Linked DNA regions of Marinomonas mediterranea MMB-1. The protein of the gene in region 1 interacts with the protein of each later gene in a pairwise test. Links are inferred from orthologs where the notes say so. Each region holds a gene or a part of one and is shown on either strand. Other genes may lie near its edges.

The links.
Region 2: the proteins of uvrD (region 1) and lpdA interact in binary tests that used the Escherichia coli proteins (3 or more experiments, as listed by UniProt). The link is inferred for Marinomonas mediterranea MMB-1 from one-to-one orthologs.

Annotation. Positions count from the first base shown.
Region 1 is NC_015276.1:4,636,056-4,645,273, forward strand. The notes cover bases 3,934-6,937. They hold uvrD (DNA helicase II), read right to left. Parts: upstream 6,539-6,937; coding sequence 4,328-6,538; downstream 3,934-4,327. Other genes in these bases: MARME_RS20990 (LysR family transcriptional regulator), read left to right, coding at 3,934-4,107; MARME_RS21000 (PA3496 family putative envelope integrity protein), read left to right, coding at 6,706-6,894. In the rest of the region: MARME_RS20975 (TRAP transporter substrate-binding protein), read right to left, coding at 1-95; MARME_RS20980 (NADPH-dependent F420 reductase), read right to left, coding at 485-1,165; MARME_RS20985 (MFS transporter), read right to left, coding at 1,396-2,946; more of MARME_RS20990, read left to right, coding at 3,247-3,933; MARME_RS21005 (amino acid aminotransferase), read left to right, coding at 7,326-8,522; MARME_RS21010 (DsbA family protein), read left to right, coding at 8,672-9,218. UniProt on the Escherichia coli protein: A helicase with DNA-dependent ATPase activity. Unwinds DNA duplexes with 3'-5' polarity. Translocates on single-stranded DNA with 3'-5' polarity. Initiates unwinding more efficiently from a nicked substrate than double-stranded DNA.
Region 2 is NC_015276.1:76,873-86,046, forward strand. The notes cover bases 3,288-6,247. They hold lpdA (dihydrolipoyl dehydrogenase), read right to left. Parts: upstream 5,508-6,247; coding sequence 4,068-5,507; downstream 3,288-4,067. Other genes in these bases: MARME_RS00335 (amidohydrolase family protein), read left to right, coding at 3,288-3,912; MARME_RS00345 (TetR/AcrR family transcriptional regulator), read left to right, coding at 5,666-6,247. In the rest of the region: MARME_RS00320 (TRAP transporter substrate-binding protein), read right to left, coding at 1-826; MARME_RS00325 (FadR/GntR family transcriptional regulator), read left to right, coding at 1,098-1,841; MARME_RS00330 (mandelate racemase/muconate lactonizing enzyme family protein), read left to right, coding at 1,909-3,045; more of MARME_RS00335, read left to right, coding at 3,061-3,287; more of MARME_RS00345, read left to right, coding at 6,248-6,274; hemF (oxygen-dependent coproporphyrinogen oxidase), read left to right, coding at 6,404-7,345; aroE (shikimate dehydrogenase), read left to right, coding at 7,368-8,168; MARME_RS00360 (GNAT family N-acetyltransferase), read left to right, coding at 8,216-9,174. UniProt on the Escherichia coli protein: Lipoamide dehydrogenase is a component of the glycine cleavage system as well as of the alpha-ketoacid dehydrogenase complexes.

The DNA.
Region 1 (9,218 bases):
GTCGCTTCTTTATCACTAGCCCCACCACAAGCGGTCAGCACAACCGCCAACAAGCTCGCCGCAGCCAGCTTGCCAAACTGCATTACTTTCTTCATGTTATTCCTTAGAGTTAATCAAATTTTACGTTTTACATCATTTATTCACGCGATACAGGGCGAACACTCAAAGCCACCATGTCCCTAAACATGACTGCTCACTAAAGCAAAAACGCAGTGCGCGTTTGAGACTTTATGTTCCTTGATTCGCCGACTTAGACCATAGATGTTGTTATTTTCGATTAAGTCACTTTGTACGAGCCGTTTTTCAGAATAAAACGAGGATAGGGATAGTAGAGAGGGATGAACAAAAATTCAACTATTTGACCAATAAGACAGTTAGGACATTGATACAAGCCGTTAAATACGCTCATTCAAAGGCGAAACTCAAACATTGAATATCGCCTTTGAATGAGAAATAGAAAAATATTCGACCAAGCGACTATGCGCTAAGCTAATGCTTGGCGATTCTGTATCCAATGGCCGTCACGTACTTTGGTTTCTCGAGTGGTAGACGCTAGCAATGACTCCATCGTCTCTTTATGCAACGAACAACAGTAAACAGGGCGATAACGTTCGAACTTCCAGCTGTCAGAAAGCACACCGGCATCCACTGAATCAAAACCAAACGCTTCAATAAGATTCATGATCTTCGTTTTAGCCTGCGGGTCATCACTCGCCACAGGAATCGCTCGTCTCTCTTGATCGCTTGGTCCTGGTCGAGCATCATGAGCAAGGTCTTGAACCGTAATAGAGTTAAACGCCTTAACGACAATAGCCCCATCGAGAAAAGAAGAAAGCATTTCGCTTGTCGTCGTTTTCTCATTCAAAAGGTCAGGGATTGCACCGTCTCTATTCGGAAAGTAGTTAAGTAGATCCACTACAATTTTTCCTTTTAGTGACGCTTTCGGCAATTTGTCATAAGCGTGAAGAGGGACAGCAATAATAACAATCTCGCCAAACTCGGACGCTTGCTCAGCGCTGCCCACATCACAGAGTAAGGCATCAGCCACTCTCGTGAGCGAGTCAGCACTGCGTGAATTACTTAACATAACCTTGTGCCCAGCATTGATAGCATGCTGAGTAAGAACTTGCCCCATAGGGCCTGCTCCAATGATCCCAATATTCATATTTTCTCCCTTTACCAGGTTATCAAATAAACATCATGTAAAACGCATAACCCCTCCAGCAAATAACTTTCGGCGTCCACAACGACAATAAACACTATCGTCCAGTAAAATAGAGGCATGAAGCTCTTAGTTTTCGATGTGAAACATTCGAGCAATGGCCATTATCCAAAAACGTCTTTGATGAAAGACCTAACCCTCACAATGAAGCAGTGGACTTGTTCATACCTTCGTTAGGCTGTCGGAAGCGTTTCAGCAGAATCCACCCCATCGTTATCTGTACTGGATTTCGCCTTTTTGCTTTCAAATGCGATGAATGCAAGTAAACATAATATTGCGGTAGCACACGCACCATACAACATGACGTTACTAAAGCCCGTCATCAAGATATTCTGCGCCACAGAGGACTGAACGCCGTACTCTTCTAACGTCTGCAAATTACCAGACGCCAGTACGTCAGCTAATTGAGAAAGCCCTACTTCTACGGTATCTATAGGCAGTAAGCTACGAAGTTGATACACAATCGAGCTCACAAGCACAAAGCCCATAATGGCAATATTTAGAGACAACGAAATCATACGCGTACTAAATTCCATCCCCGATGCCATACCGGCACGCTCTGGAGGTAAGGACCCTGTTGCCATGTTAGTCACAGGCGTATTCGTAAGACCTAACCCGATACCCGCTAAAATACAGCCAGGCATTAGCATTAACCAATCGGTGTTGGAGGCCGACGCAGCGCCCCACAATAGGAAGAACCCGCCAGATATGCACAACAGCCCGAGCGGTATCACAATCTTTGGACCATTTTTTAATAAGATTTTTTCCGCTATCGGAGGGACAACAACCGTTGGAAGAGTAAGTGCAAGTATAATAAGTCCTGACGTTACGCCGCCGTAGCCTAATACACTCTGCAAATAGATTGGGAAGTAGACAACAAAAGGCCAGAAGCTGAAATTCATGCCCGCTGCACCAAATAATGCACCAGAGAAATTACGAATTTTAAAGGCATTCAAATCAAACATAGGTCGAGCGACTTTTCGCTCAATGATAATGAACAGTACAAAAGAAATAGCACTCGCCGCCATGATTGCAATGCCTTCGACCGTTTGATAACCGACATCTTTCCCTTGCGTAATCATGAATACTAGCCCGAACACCGCTCCAGAAAGTGTGATCATGCCACCGACATCCATTTTCACCGCCTTAGGATCAGACGACTCAACCACACCAACACGCGCTAGTATCAACGTAATCACCGAAATAAAGACGTGAATCAAGAAAACCCATTCCCAACTCATATGAGCGACGATTAAGCCGCCAACAATAGGACCGAAGCCTAATCCAAGACCAAAAATGATCCCCCACCAAGCAAACGCGACGCCTCGCTCGGGGCCATTTTGAAACTGGTTTGACAGCACGGCCACCTGACATGCAAGCATCGCTGCAGCACTGGTGCCTTGTAAAAAGCGCGCAACGATCAGAACAGGCGCTGACGACGCTAGCCCACAAATCAAAGAGGCAACGCAAAAGACAAAAATACCAATTGAAAACACCCGTTTACGACCAAACCGGTCGGCAAATGCGCCCATTGCAACCAGTGTCGAACACATGGCAATAGTGTATGCATTCATAATCCACTGAAGCTGAATAAAATCCGCAGGTAAGACACTTTTTAAGATAGGTAAAATAGAAGGTACACTTGTAATTTCAAGCCCTAGCATAATTGCCGATAGGCACACCGAAATTAAAGCGATTCTATTTCTCGACGAAATAGTGCTCATAACATAACTCTCCATGCAATGTTGTGTAAACGCAAACACCCTCAACAAGACTGATACTTCAGTCAAAAAAGCGTGTTTTTCTTTTTTATAAAAAGATTAAGACGTTCTTTAAATAATCATTTGAAAGAATAAAAACTGATGTAGTTTCCTTCTTCTGATTGGTCATCGAGAGGCAAAATAGCACTGGATTCATTGAGGTGGTACCCTCATAATGTCTATATCAGTGATAACAAAATGAAATGGATCGCACAGACAGTGATAACAAAATGAAATGGATCGCACAGAGTAACAAGGATAGCTATGTCAATTTCACTCGATGTCGAAGCAGTAAGAGCATTCGTAGTCATTGCTGAACTAAAGAGTTTTACACTTGCAGCAAACTCGCTTGGAACCAGTCAAGCAACATTGAGTCTTCGACTCAAACGTCTCGAACAACGCATCAACAGGCGTTTAATAGAGCGAACTCCCCGTGTCGTGAGACTGTCCTCTCAAGGAGAGGCCTTCATTGGTAACGCAAAAGCCTTTCTAGAAGCTCATGACAAAGCGGTTGAAACACTCTATACCGTTAAAAACCGCTTACGCTTAGGTATTGGCTGCCATATTATCGGCTCAGAGTTAACCGCGATTCTAGCCAAAGTGAATACTCAGTACCCTAATTTAACGTTAGAAATATCAACCGGGTTGTCCAGCGAACTAAAACAGCAATATGACGAAGGAACGCTAGACGCCGTCATAGTAAACTCAGAAGAATATAGAAAACAGGGACACCTGCTTTGTATCGAACATTACAGCTGGTTCGCTACGCCTAAATACAAGTACAAAGTCGGAGACTCAGTAAAACTGGCTACGCTTGATGAGAAGTGTGAAGTGCGCGATCAAGCACCAGTTATTTTAAAAAGTGCAGACATCCCTTTTCAAAAAATGCTGATTGGCGGCAATACCGACATTGTTAACTCGGCTATTTTAGCGGGAATGGCCATTGGTGTTTACGCTTTGCGGCTTGTTCCAGAAGGGCTGATAGACGTTCGTAGTAAGTTCAATTTGCCCGCACTTCCTACCTCATCGATAGAGTTGCATACACATCTGACGGACATTAAAACTCGAAATGTGCTCAAAGAAATCAGCCATATATTCAAACTCTACAACGGTACTACTCTATAGATCTCTAGATTTTTAGGTCTCTAGGGAAGGTGTGAACAAGCCCACACCTTCCCTACGCACCCCATCCATGCTTAATGTCTCTGAGTCTAACACCAACAATTAAGTAGCATGTAGAACGAAACTTAACGAAAGCAGTTATCGATAGCGACCGCCAAACTCTCAACGACAGCGAAGCAACAACCGCCTCTATTAAATCAACTCAAAGTGCCATCATTTGATATTACAGCACTTCCAATTTAGCAAAAGACAACACAAGCCACTTTGTACCTTCGGTATCGAAGTTCACTTGAACTCTGGCCTGTGGGCCTTGTCCTTCGTAGTTAATAACCAACCCTTCACCGAAGACCGGATGCTTCACTCGGTCGCCCATTGAAACGTTGGTTTCAGGTACTTGATAACCGTGCAATATGCTCTGATTTTGCTTTTGCAGTGTGCCTTGATAGTTGTGTCGCTGCATCGAAACAGGTCTTGCGACTTGTGAGCGCAGGCGCACTTCTTCAATACACTCTTGTGGGATTTCACGAATAAAACGAGAAGGACTATTGAAAGATTCACTGCCATGCAATCGACGCGATTCCGCATAGGTAATATAGAGCTTCTCCATGGCCCGCGTAATACCAACATAACAAAGGCGACGCTCCTCTTCGAGGCGTCCAGGTTCCTCAAACGACATTTTGGAAGGGAACAAATTCTCTTCCACGCCAGTTAAAAAGACCAATGGAAATTCCAAGCCCTTCGCCGAGTGCAGCGTCATCAACTGAACCGAATCCTGATACTCATCCGCCTGAGCTTCACCCGCATCCAATACCGCTTGGTCCAAGAATGCCATCATTGGCGAGCTAAACTCTTCGTCATCTTCTGACCACGAGAAACCACTTGCGGCGCTGACTAACTCTTTCAAGTTCTCAATACGGGCTTCGCCTTTTTCACCCTTCTCCTTCTCATGATGAGGAATCAAACCCGCTTCTTGAATGATGTGTTCAAAGACATCACCCAAACCTAGATCAGGTTGGATTAACGTATTCCCCATACCATCAATAATCTGTAAGAAGTTCTTAATCGCATTGGAAGCGCGAGCAGGCATCACACCATGCTGCACGATATGCTCTGCGGCCTGCCACATAGAGCAACCTTGATCTCGAGCGATCTCTCGCAAGGTACCAATACTGCGTTCGCCAATGCCACGCGGTGGTACGTTAATTACACGCTCCATTGCGCCGTCGTCATTCGGGTCAACTGCCAACCGAGCATACGCCAATGCGTTTTTGATCTCTAAACGATCATAGAATCTGTGCCCACCATAAATTCTATAAGGCAACTGTTCCCTAACGAGGCATTCTTCGATCACACGAGATTGAGCGTTAGAACGATATAAAATCGCCATGTCTTTTAACGCGGTTCCGTCGTCGCGCCACTTTTTAATAATCTCTAATATAAAGCGCGCTTCGTCTTGCTCATTAAACCCAGCATAAAGGGAAATCGGGTCGCCATCGCCGCTGTCTGTCCAAAGCTCTTTACCTAAGCGATCATCATTGTTCTGAATCAGCCCGTTGGCGGCTTTTAGAATTTGCCCAGTTGAACGATAGTTTTGTTCAAGACGAATCGTCGCCACGTCATTAAAGTGTTTTGAGAAGTTTTGGATATTCTCAATTTTTGCGCCACGCCAACCATAGATTGACTGGTCATCATCACCCACTGCGGTGATCGTGCCAGTATCACCAACCATCACACGAAGCCACGCATACTGAATGGTGTTGGTGTCCTGAAACTCGTCCACCAGCACATGCACAAAGCGTTGTTGGTAATGCTTTAATAAAGCCGGATTTGTCAGCATTAATTCATGCGCTCGTAACAATAACTCACCAAAATCCAGTAAGCCGTTGCGTTCACACGCTTCTTCGTAGTGGTAATAAAGCTCTCGCATCCCTTTTGAAAATGGATCATGCGAGTCGGGAACATGAGCAGCACGTCGACCTTCGTCTTTTTGGCCGTTAATAAACCAAGCCACTTGCTTAGGCGGCCAACGCGTATCATCGATATTAAACTCTCGCATGATACGTTTAACGAGACGAAGCTGATCATCGCTGTCCATGATTTGGAAGTTTTCCTTCAACCCTGCATCGCGCCAATGCGCTCTAAGCAGGCGATGGGCCAAACCATGGAAGGTTCCCACCCACATACCTTGAGGTGGTAATCCAACAAGCTGCTCGATACGCCCTTGCATCTCTCGCGCCGCTTTGTTGGTGAAGGTAACGGCCATAAGGCTATAAGGTGATAGCTCATAGGCATGCATTAGCCACGCTATACGATGAACCAGTACGCGAGTTTTACCGGAACCAGCGCCAGCCAGTACCAAACTGTTTTGAAGTGGCGCGGCAACGGCCTCACGCTGTTTGTCGTTTAGGGCATCGAGAATAAAAGAAACGTCCATTGAGCTCCGCCATTTTTAAAATTAAGCCACAAAATGGTTGATTTTTGATCAATTTTGCGGTTTTTATATACAGGTAGTCTTGCTTTCTATCTATTTTGACTTTTTTCAACGGCTGATGACAGTGATTCGTCATATCTGTCATCAAAAGAGTCTGAGAGGTATTACTCATGACGTCTATGGAAGTAGCTGAAATCAAAACTGAATTGCTTCATGCATCCATCAGTTTAAAAAAAGAAGAAAACGAACGAACCCAAAAAGAGGATAGCGACAGAATGCTTAAAGCACGACGCGCAATCGAGAATTATCGAGAGGAACAACGCTTAATACAAGCGATTTCCGACGGTTGGGACGACTGATATATAACGTCTCCTAACACTCATTTTTACAGCCTATTTTAAATAGGACTGTCTTCTGCTGGCCTCTTACTTTTATAGACGCCGGTTCAGGGTTTGCTACCCCCTATTTTTTGTCCAAAATGCTTTCGAATTAGTGCTTTCACCCTCATTTTAGTTACAAAAGCCCCCTGCACTAAGTCGCGAGCGAAGCCAAGACGAGGCAAAAATAGACGAAAAAGCGAAGTTTATACGTTACAAATGAGCATTTTGAGTCTCTTTTTAACATGGTATTGGAAAGCGCAATAATCGTGCAACGATCTCTACAAAAAGATAATCGACTTATTGATCTATTCCCTAGAAGCCGAATAGCGTTTCAAGTACCATTACATCTAAATTTTTTAATCATCAACCCACAAAAACAAAAACAATTATAACCCTATCGGGGAGTCACCATGTTTGAACACATCCAAGCTGCTCCAGCTGACCCTATTCTTGGTTTAAGCGACACGTTTCGTAAGGACACAAACCCTAATAAAATCAATTTAGGCGTTGGCGTTTATAAAGACGAACAAGGCGCTACACCGATCCTTAAATCGGTAAAACAGGCAGAAGAACGCCTTGTTATCGATGAAAACACCAAAAGCTACCTTAGCATTGAAGGTGAGGAAGCTTACCGCGCTGCGGTAAAAGCCCTGCTTTTTGGTCAAGATCATGCTGTGATTTCTAAAAATCGCGCTCATACCGCCCATACACCTGGCGGTACTGGTGCATTGCGCGTAGCAGCTGAGTTCATCAAAAAGCATCTTCCCGAAGCAACAATCTGGGTCAGCAACCCAACATGGGCGAACCATCAGGCCGTCTTTCAATCTGTTGGCCTTGAAGTCGGCAGCTACGCCTATTACGACGCAAACGCGAAAACGCTAGACTTCGAAGCGATGCTAGCGAGCCTGTCACAAGTCCCTGAAGGCGACGTTGTGTTATTCCACGGCTGCTGCCACAACCCAACTGGCATCGACCCAACAGCGGTTCAATGGCAACAACTTGCAAAACTGGCTAGCAAACAAGGTTTCTTACCTTTATTCGACTTTGCTTACCAAGGTTTCGGCAACGGCCTTGAAGAAGATGCCGTTGGCTTACGCACTTTCTTGGAAGAAACCCCAGAAATGCTGATCGCGAACTCATTCTCCAAAAACTTTGGACTGTACAATGAGCGTGTTGGTGCATTGACCATTGTGGCTGAAACCGAAGAGCAAGCTAACGCCGCGTTTACTCAAATTAAACGCTGTGCTCGTACCAACTACTCTAACCCGCCTTCTCACGGCGCTGCGGTTGTGACAGAAATTCTGACCAACGACCAACTACGTAGTCTTTGGGAAATGGAACTTGCTAGCATGCGCCAGCGTATCCAAGAAATGCGCACCTTGTTCGTCAACACATTGCGAGCAAAAGGGGTTGAGCAGGACTTCTCGTTTATTTCCAAGCAACAGGGCATGTTCTCTTTCTCAGGCCTAAACCCTGATCAAGTGGCGAGCCTAAAAGAAGATCATAGTATTTACATCGTTGGCTCAGGTCGTATTAATGTCGCAGGCATGACCAAAGACAACATGGAACCACTGTGTGACGCTATTGCCGCTGTCTTAACGAAATAGCAGCTTCAACCGCTCAGCGACAAGCGTCGCTGTATGCGAGAGAAAAGCATACAAACTTGACCAAAGAGCCAACAAACTGTTGGCTCTTTTCGTTTTACCTGTTAATTTTGTAAATCCAGTTTTGGCTAAGACTCGATGGAGCACCTTGAATGACCGCCACTCTGATTTACTGCTATGACCCAATGTGTAGCTGGTGTTGGGGCTTTAAACCCGTTTGGAATCAGCTTGAAAAAGCACTACAGCCTTTAATCGACAAACAAAAGTTGAGCATACAACCCATGCTCGGAGGGCTAGCACCCGATTCAGATACCCCCATGCCCGACGAAATGAAAACGAAGCTGGAAGCAACATGGCATCGTATTTCAGACAGCCTTGGCACGCAGTTTAATTTTGATTTTTGGCGAGAAGCCGCACCACGTCGTTCAACCTACCCAGCTTGCCGCGCCTGCCTAGTCGCCCGAGACTTTGGCCTAGAACATGAAATGGCAACCGAAATACAACACGCCTACTACCTAAACGCTCAAAACCCATCCGATCTCGACACACTCACCCGCTGCGCAAAACACATAGGATTAAAAGAAGACGGTTTTCAAAAATCCATGGCGCTCGTGAAAGAAGAACAAACACTAGAACATGAAATTACCCAAGCACGACATCTAGGGCTCAACTCATTTCCGTCTTTAGCCGTCATCGTCG
Region 2 (9,174 bases), 4.6 Mb from region 1 along the record:
CTGCCCATAGTTTACGTTGTAGTTCAGCACTTTCGCGCGCGGCCTTTTTGACAATGACTTGATCGTCAGCAGACAGTTGATTCCATGCACCAACGCTGACACAAACACACTCTGGTAGAATCAAGTGCTCGGTCAAAGAGTAGTAGCCTGCAACCTCAAAGTGATTACTAGATTCGTATGACGGCCAGTTATTCTCTGCGCCGTCAACAACGCCTGTCTTCAACGACTGGTAAATTTCCGCATAAGCCATTGGGGTAGCGTTGCCGCCCAATGCTTCAACCATTCCTACGTACAGTTCGTTGTTCATAACACGGAACTTCATACCGTCTAAATCGGAAGGTGCTTCGATCGGCTTCTCTGTATTGTAGAAAGAGCGAGCGCCTGAATCGTACCAAGCCAACGACTTGATGCCGTGTTTTTCCATTGCTGCACTGAGCTCGTCACCCACAGGGCCATCCATCACACGATGCATGTGATCAACACTTTTGAAAATGAACGGTAAAGAAACAACGTTTGCTTCTGGCACGATGGCACCAATAGGCCCTAAGTTGAATTCTGCGAACTGAATTGCGCCAATTTGCAGCATTTGAATGCTGTCAGCTTGGTTACCAAGAACGGCTCCGTTATAGACTCTACCAGCGACTCTGCCATCGGTTTTAGCTTCGACGTCATCAATGAAAGACTCAAGTGCGGTGGTAACAGGGTACCCTGGGTTGTGTATGTTCCAACCTTTCCACTCAGCATTAGCGGACGTTGAAACAGCGGCGGCTGTGGCAGCAACTAATATAGCTCCACTAACTTTTTGTATAACGGTTTTTTTTATCATTGTTATAGCTCCAAATACGCTTAAGTTAGATGGGGATACCCCCATACTTAGTTCACAAACACAAAACTATAAAGACGAGCTTTTGCTGTTTCTGCGTTTGATCTTTTTTAATTATTAGCATTGATATTATTAATTCGCAACACTCATACTATGAATTATTGAAAAAAACTCAATGACAGCTATTGTTAACTACAATATAGTGCAATTGTGTGCATTCTCCAGTGCGACTGGGCGCTGAGTAATGGCAGTATGATTAGAGGTATATAAAACAATGAATAACGAACGAAAGAAGTCGATAAAACGCTCTAAAACTAGCTTACCTGAGCTTGCTGCTGAACGAATCAGGGAAAAAATCCGTACTAGTAATATGTCTGTCGGGGATAAGTTGCCGACAGAGCCAAACCTTATGAAGGAACTGGGGGTAAGTCGTACGGTGCTTCGCGAAGCAATGATGACGCTCAAGGCAGAAGGCTGGGTTCTCCCAAAACAAGGGATTGGTGTGTTTGTCGCGGAACCGAAACCCATGGATTTCAGCGGCTTTTCAGCGTCGGATACGCTGACCATAAGTGATGCGATAGAGTCGCTGGAACTACGCACCGCAGTAGAGGTTGAGGCCGTTGCACTCGCGGTATCTAGGCGCTCTGCGATGCAAGAATCGGATATCTGTCGTAGCTTTGACGCGTTTGAAAAGAAAGTCGCTTTAGGTAAGTCCGCAGAGCAAGAAGACTATGAATTTCATCTCGCGATTGCCCGAGCAACGAACAATGATCGGTTTGTGAAATTCCTTGATGTATTGGGCAAAAAGACCATACCGCGTGCAAGGCTACGTGAAGAAGCCGGTTTGCCACGAGACCCAAACTTAGAGCAAACGCTGAACGAAGAGCATAAGGCTATCTTGGATGCCTTGCTTGATCGTGATGTTGAGCGCGCGCGTGATGCGATGCGTACCCACCTGACAAACGGCTGTAATCGCTACCGAGATTTAGCGAGAGCAATACAAAAAACTAAGTCATAGTATGAATTTATTGATAAGTTGAAAATACATGCTATGATCCAATAAAAATAACAATCAGGGTCATTTCATGAAGATCACAGACATTCGACTACATCCGCTTACTTATCTTTTGGAACACGCGTTCGAATCTGCTTCTATGTCTTTTCAGTCTAGAGAGCACTTACTTGTTGAAATTATTTGCGATAATGGATTGATCGGCTGGGGAGAATGTTTGGGAAATCGTGTGGTGAACGCCGCATATCTTGAAGTGATGACGCCCCACCTGATTGGAAAATCTGCTTTTGACATCGAGCCAATATGGCTAAACCTTTACAACACCTTCCGTGATCAAGGGCAACGTGGTGCCGTGATCAATGCAATCAGTGGAATTGACATTGCCTTATGGGATGTCGTCGGTAAGTTTCACAATAAACCGGTATCTGAACTATTGGGTGGCCAATTCCGCTCTGAGATTCCGGTTTACGCAACAGGCGGTTTTCGCAAAGTAGGCTTTGATCGCCTTTCTAGCTTGTCAGAAGAAGTTCGTGAATACAAAAAGCAGGGCTTTGACGCGGTAAAAATCAAAATCGGCTTTGGCGTGGCGTTAGACATCGAATCGATCAAACAAACTCGGGAACAATTAGGTCCCGATGTTGAATTGATGATCGATGCGAACCACGGCTACGACATTATTGATGCCAAGCGGGTTATTGATGCGGTAAAAGACCTTGATATCAAATGGTTTGAAGAACCTGTCGTCCCAGAAGCCTACACTCAGTACCGAGAGTTGAGACAGACTTCTCCGATTCCTATTGCGGGCGGAGAAACATGGCATTCTCGTTGGGGTTATCACGAGGCGTTAAAACAAAATACGGTTGATATTATTCAACCCGATGTTTGTGGTGTGGGTGGACTTAGCGAGGCACGAAAAATCTTAACCTTGGTTGACGTCTATGGCGTGCGTTGTGTTCCTCATGTTTGGGGCACCGCTGTTGCCATTGCTGCGGGACTGCATTTCCATGCGATTATTCCACCTAATCCTCCCTCGTTCGGCACAGACTCACCGCGACTTGAATTTGATCAAACGCACAACCCGTTTAGAACCAGCATTGTAGAAGAAGACATTGTCGTAAAAGATGGCAAATTAGCGGTGCCTTCTAAACCGGGTCTAGGGATCACCATTGACCGTGAGAAATTGGCTCGTTATGCGCCAATTTCTGCATAAATGAGGAGTGACGACGTGATTGCAAAACGAATTCTTTTTGGACAGGCGCCTAAAATAGCGTTACCTGAAGGTGCCATTGATAGCCATATGCATGTTTATTCTGCTCAATATCCTTCTCTGCTTGGTGGACCGGATTTGCCCGCAGATGCAGCTTGTTTGGAAGATTACCAAAAAGTGCAGCAATGGCTTGGTTTAAAGCGAGTTGTTATTACTCAGCCAAATGCATACCAAATAGATAACACCGTGATGCTAGAAGCCCTCGATGTACTGGGTGAACGCGGCCGAGGTGTGGTTGTTGTAACACCGGATACAACCGAAGAAGAGTTGGAAGAGTGGCACGCTAGAGGCGCTAGAGGCGCTCGTATTATGCAACTGCCCCAAGGTGCCGCTGGTATTGATAAGCTGCTAGAGGTCAACGCAAAAATTAAGCCGTTCGGATGGACATGTATCGTGCAGTTTTACGGCAATGAGATACTTGAATACGTCCCTACGCTAGAGAAAATACAGGGTGATTATGTCATTGACCACTTCTGTAAGTTTATTCCGCCAGTTAAACCCGATTCAATCGAATACAATGCACTGCTTGGTTTAATTGAGCGCGGCAATGCCTATTACAAGATGGCAGGTGTCTATGAAAGCTCGAAAGTCGGTGCGCCTGAGTATTCAGACATCGAAGTGTTAGCGAAGCCTATTATCGAACGTTTCCCCGAGAGAGTGTTATGGGGAAGCAATTGGCCGCATGTTTCCGGGCCGATAGAGAATGCTCCCAACGACGCCATTCTATTGGACAAAATGATGGAATGGATGGGAAGTGATCAAACCCGTCAGCAAATTTTTGTCGAGAATCCCCAAAGACTTTACTGGTAGACGCTGACATCTACCACCTTGGCCGGCAGAGCGTAGGACGTCTCTGTCGGCCTTTTTTATGTTTACGACCTGCTGATTATTGTTCGGCATTGCTTTTAGAGCTATGCCTTAAGAGCCATGCACTTCGTTACCTAGACGGTTTTTCTGACGATCTATTACTTTCGACGCTTTGCAAAAGGGTTGGGGAAATCCGTAATGGTGCCTGTCCCGAGTTCAGCAGCGAGTCCAATACTTTCATGTAGACTTGGATGAGCATGAATGGTCAAGGCGATGTCTTCTAGCGTCGCACCATATTCCAACGCAAGGGTTAGTTCTCCTAGCAATTCCCCCGCGTGAGCGCCGACCAGCCCAGCGCCAAGCAGACGATGGTGCTCAGGTTCGTAGATTAATTTGGTCGCACCATTTGTTTGACCCGATGCGATTGCCCGGCCTGATGCAGACCAAGGAAAGGTCGCGACTTTATATTTGATGTCCTGGGCTTTCGCTTGTGTTTCAGTCAGTCCAACCCAGGCAACTTCTGGGTAAGTGTATGCAATAGAGGGAATCCCTAACGGTGAGAAGTGAGCAAGATGTCCCGCAACGACTTCTGCTGCAACGTGCCCTTCGTGGCTGGCTTTATGCGCTAACATAGGGCCATGAGTCACGTCTCCGATTGCGAAAATATGATTGATTGACGTTCTGCACTTATCATCGGTGACAATAAACCCTCGGTCGTCGACGTCTATATTTATTTCTGGAATGCCGGCGTTAAATCCATTGGGTTTTCTTCCAACCGCCACCAATAATGCATCGGCTTCTAACGTTTCCTCGCCTGTTTCTGTGGTTAGCGTCAGTTTAAGAGTCTCCCCAGAAGGGTCGACCTTGGTCATTTTCGTATGGGTTTTAAATTTCATTCTGGACGCGTTTGCTTTTTGGTAAACGCGTACCTGATCGGCATCCGCACCCGGTATCAGCTGATTTCCTTGCTCAACAATGGTGACTTTTGCTCCGAGTGCTTCGTAAACAGTGGCCATTTCTAAGCCAATAATACCGCCGCCTAAAACGACTAAATGATTGGGAATGTAAGGTAATTCAAGTGCTCGAGACGAGTTCCAAACACGATCGTCTTTTGGAATAAAAGGCAAATGGACGGCGGTCGAGCCAATGGCGATAATAGCGTGTTTGAATGTCAGTGTGTCAGTAGAAGCGTCTTTGCTGGCGTCATTCGAGTGTATTTTGATGGTGTGTTCGCTGCTAAAAAGCCCTTCGCCAATGTAGAGAGCAACGTTTCGTTGCTTGGCCATCAGAGCGAGATTTCCTGTGAGTTTATTTACCGTGGATTCTTTGTGTTTTCGCACTGTATCAAGATCTATTTTAGGCGCCAAGAAAGTAACGCCATGTTTTGCCTCTTGTGCCGTTCTAATATCGCCTGCTATGTGTAAGAGCGCCTTTGATGGGATACATCCGACATTTAGACAGACTCCTCCCAAATTCTCGTAGCGCTCAATCAGGGCGACGCTTAATCCCAAATCGGCTGCTCTAAATGCGGCGGCGTAGCCTCCTGGACCACTTCCTAATACAACGAGGTCATACATTGTCTTGTTGCTATGATGCATTGTTTTGTTCCTTCCAAACGTGTGAGTGAATCTGTGAAGTAAACGGCTTATGTATTTACCTATCAGTTGATATATAATATCTGGCTAAATTTTGCTCGCATTTTTTTTCTTAGTCAATAGAATGTCTACCATATGATAGAAAAATAAGAGGAACGAGTATGGATATGCAGGGTACTATCGAATCCGCAACGACAGCGGTAAATCCCACTAAAATTGCCATTATGGATGCTGCCGAAAAAGCGATATTGAAAAGCGGTTACAAGGCTATGAGCTTCCGTGATTTAGCCGCTGAAGTCGGCATCAAGAGTGCAAGTGTTCACTATCATTTCCCGACAAAAGGGGATCTTGTTACCGCGGTAATGCAGCGCTACAAAGAAGAATTTGCTAAGCGTTTAGTATTACCTAAGAAGAAAAAAAGTGCGGCTCAAAAGGCGTTAAACAAGTTTATTGATGGCTTTAAAGAGACGGTTGTAGATCAAGATAACCTAAGCCTTTGTACTGTTTTGTCGGCTGAAAAAAGTCTATTAGAACCCGCCACGTTAGAAGAATTAAGCGCGTTTTATCAGCTTAAACTTGATTGGCTTAGTAGCGTCGTGTCGTACATGCGTAAAGATTGGATGACCACTGAAGAGATCTCCAACTACGCTAGCCAAATTCTGGCGAGCTTGCATGGCGGTTCTGTTTTAGTAAAAGTGACGGGTGAGCCAGAAATGTTTAACCAAGCGACATGCCATTGGCGTGATCTGGCTAAGCGATTGGGAGAGTAAGAGAGAAGTAACGTGAGAGCAACCAGCGCCTTTTATTGCTGGCCTCCTATGTGAGGCCGTGACTTCTTTGAATCAGTAACTTTCTTAAGTTACTGATTCTTACTATTATAGCCACCTTACTTAAAAGAGATGGAGATACGCGTGCCTCAAAGCCTTTCCCCTAATGATATTGCAGCGGTAAAAGCCTATTTAATGTCGCTTCAAGATCAAATTTGTCACGCCTTAGAAGGATTTGAACCTAACCTTGTATTTCACGAAGACGCTTGGGACCGACCAAATGGCGGTGGCGGCCGAACTCGCGTCATTGCGGATGGCGACGTAATCGAAAAAGGGGGCGTCAACTTCTCGCATGTTATGGGGGATACGCTGCCTCCGTCCGCAACGGCAGAACGTCCTGAATTAGCAGGGGGTCGCTTCGAGGCGATGGGTGTTTCTCTTGTTATTCACCCTAAGAATCCCATGGCCCCGACCTCTCACGCAAATGTACGGTTATTCGTAGTGCATAAAGACGGTATGGATCCAGTATGGTGGTTTGGTGGTGGTTTCGATCTAACACCCTATTATGGCTTCGAAGAAGACTGCATTTCTTGGCATCAGACCGCATTCGACGCCTTGTCTCCATTTGGTGAAGATTACTATGATCGTTTTAAGGTCTGGTGCGATGACTATTTTTATTTGAAGCATCGTGGAGAACCTCGCGGTATCGGTGGTTTGTTCTTCGACGATTTTAATGAGCTGCCATTCGATCAAAGCTTTGCGCTAATGCGTTCTGTGGGCGACGCGTACATTAAAGCCTACGAACCCATCTTAAAGAAAAGGCAAGCGTTGCCTCATACTGAACAGCAGCGTGATTTTCAGTTACATCGACGTGGTCGCTATGTGGAGTTTAACTTAGTGTTTGACCGCGGAACGCATTTTGGATTGCAAAGTGGCGCTGGTCGTACCGAGTCCATTTTGATGTCGTTGCCGCCAGAAGTGCGATGGAGCTACGGCTATGAGGTCGAGCAAGGCAGTGAAGAAGCAAAATTAACCGATTATTATCTTCAGGCCCGAAATTGGTTAGGGCGCTAAATTCTATTATTTGAGGTTTACATTGGATCAATACGTTGTTGTTGGGAACCCGATTGCCCACAGTAAGTCGCCTGCGATTCACGCAGAGTTTGCGAAACAAACAGATCAGTCTGTGTACTACGGTACGTTACTCGGCGAAGAAGAACGCTTTGAAGCACAGGTTCGTGATTTCTTTTCTGAAGGCGGGAAAGGTATGAATGTGACGGTCCCGTTTAAAGAACGAGCTTTCGCAATGTGCGATGTACTTAGCAAACGGGCCGAACTTGCTGGCGCAGTTAATACGCTGATGCTGGGGAAAAATGGAGAAATATACGGTGATAATACCGACGGCGCGGGTATGGTGCGTGACATCGTTCATGTACTGAACCAGCCGCTAAAAGGAAAACGTATACTTATTATTGGAGCTGGTGGCGCTGTCAGAGGCGTGCTTGAACCGGTATTCGCGCAAGCGCCTCTCTCGGTCACGGTCGCGAACCGTACTGTTTCTAAAGCCGAAGCACTTGGGAAAATATTTGATTGCGTCGCGTCTTCCTTTGATGCGTTAGAAGGCCCGTTTGATGTCATCATCAATGGCTCATCTGCCAGCTTATCGGGGCAGCTACCCCCATTAAAAGACGAGCTAGTAAGCGAACACACCTGGTGCTATGACATGATGTACGGGAAAGAGCCGACGGTCTTTTTGAAGTGGGCGCAGGGGTTGGGCGCGAAAGGCGCTGATGGACTGGGTATGCTTGTTGGCCAAGCGGCTGAAGCCTTCTTTTTATGGCGTCATGTTCGCCCTGAACAAGCGCCCGTTATCGCCCAATTACGCAGTGAGATGTGATCACGGTATTCAGAGTGAGAATTGCAATTGAGTATTAGGAGAATTACTTGAAGGCACAATGGTTCGATTCTGTTGAAAAGCTAGGGCGAGATCGTTGGAATACGGCGATTGGTGATACTGCATACCCGTTTGCTCAATTCGATTTTCACCTTGCTTTAGAACAAAGCAACAGTATTGGGGAAGGCACAGGCTGGTATCCAGAGTACTTATTGGTAACAGAAGACGACGACCAACCGATTGCGATTGCTCCGACGTATCTTAAAACACATTCTCAGGGCGAGTTTGTGTTTGACTGGTCATGGGCCGATGCCTATCAGCGCTATGGTATGGCGTATTTTCCAAAACGTATCTGGGCCGTGCCATTTTCACCTGTAACGGGACCACGAGTGTTCTCTCAACTGGACCCGACGGGCGAAAGCCAAGAATTTGGTCATCTGTACACCGCGTTGGCGGACTTAATGACGGATGCAAATAAAGCCCGAGACTTTTCAAGTTGGCATCTACTCTTTACGAAGCAACATCATGCAGAGTTGCTCGTGCAAAAGCCGGAGTTGCTGCATCGCGTTTCTTGTCAGTTTCATTGGTTCAATCGTGACTACAAAGACATGACGCATTACTTTTCGACGTTTTCGAGCCGTAAGCGAAAATCGGCCCGTAAAGAGCGTGAAAAAGTCGCATCTCAAGGCATACACCTTGTTAGAAAACTGGGTAATGAGCTCGACAAGGAAGAGATCGGTTTTTTCTACCAATGCTATCAGGCAACCTATGCCAAACGTGGTCAAGAAGGCTATCTGACTCAAGCTTTTTTTGAGCAACTCGTCGATAGTATTGGCGACAAAGTACTGTTGGTAATGGCGTTTCGTGGAGAGCAGCGAGTTGCCGCTTCTTGGTGTTTTTTCGACAATCACAGTTTGTATGGGCGTTATTGGGGCTGTATTGAAGAGTTCGACTGTCTGCATTTCGAAGCGTGTTACTATCAAGGTATCGAATTTTGCATTGAGCGCGG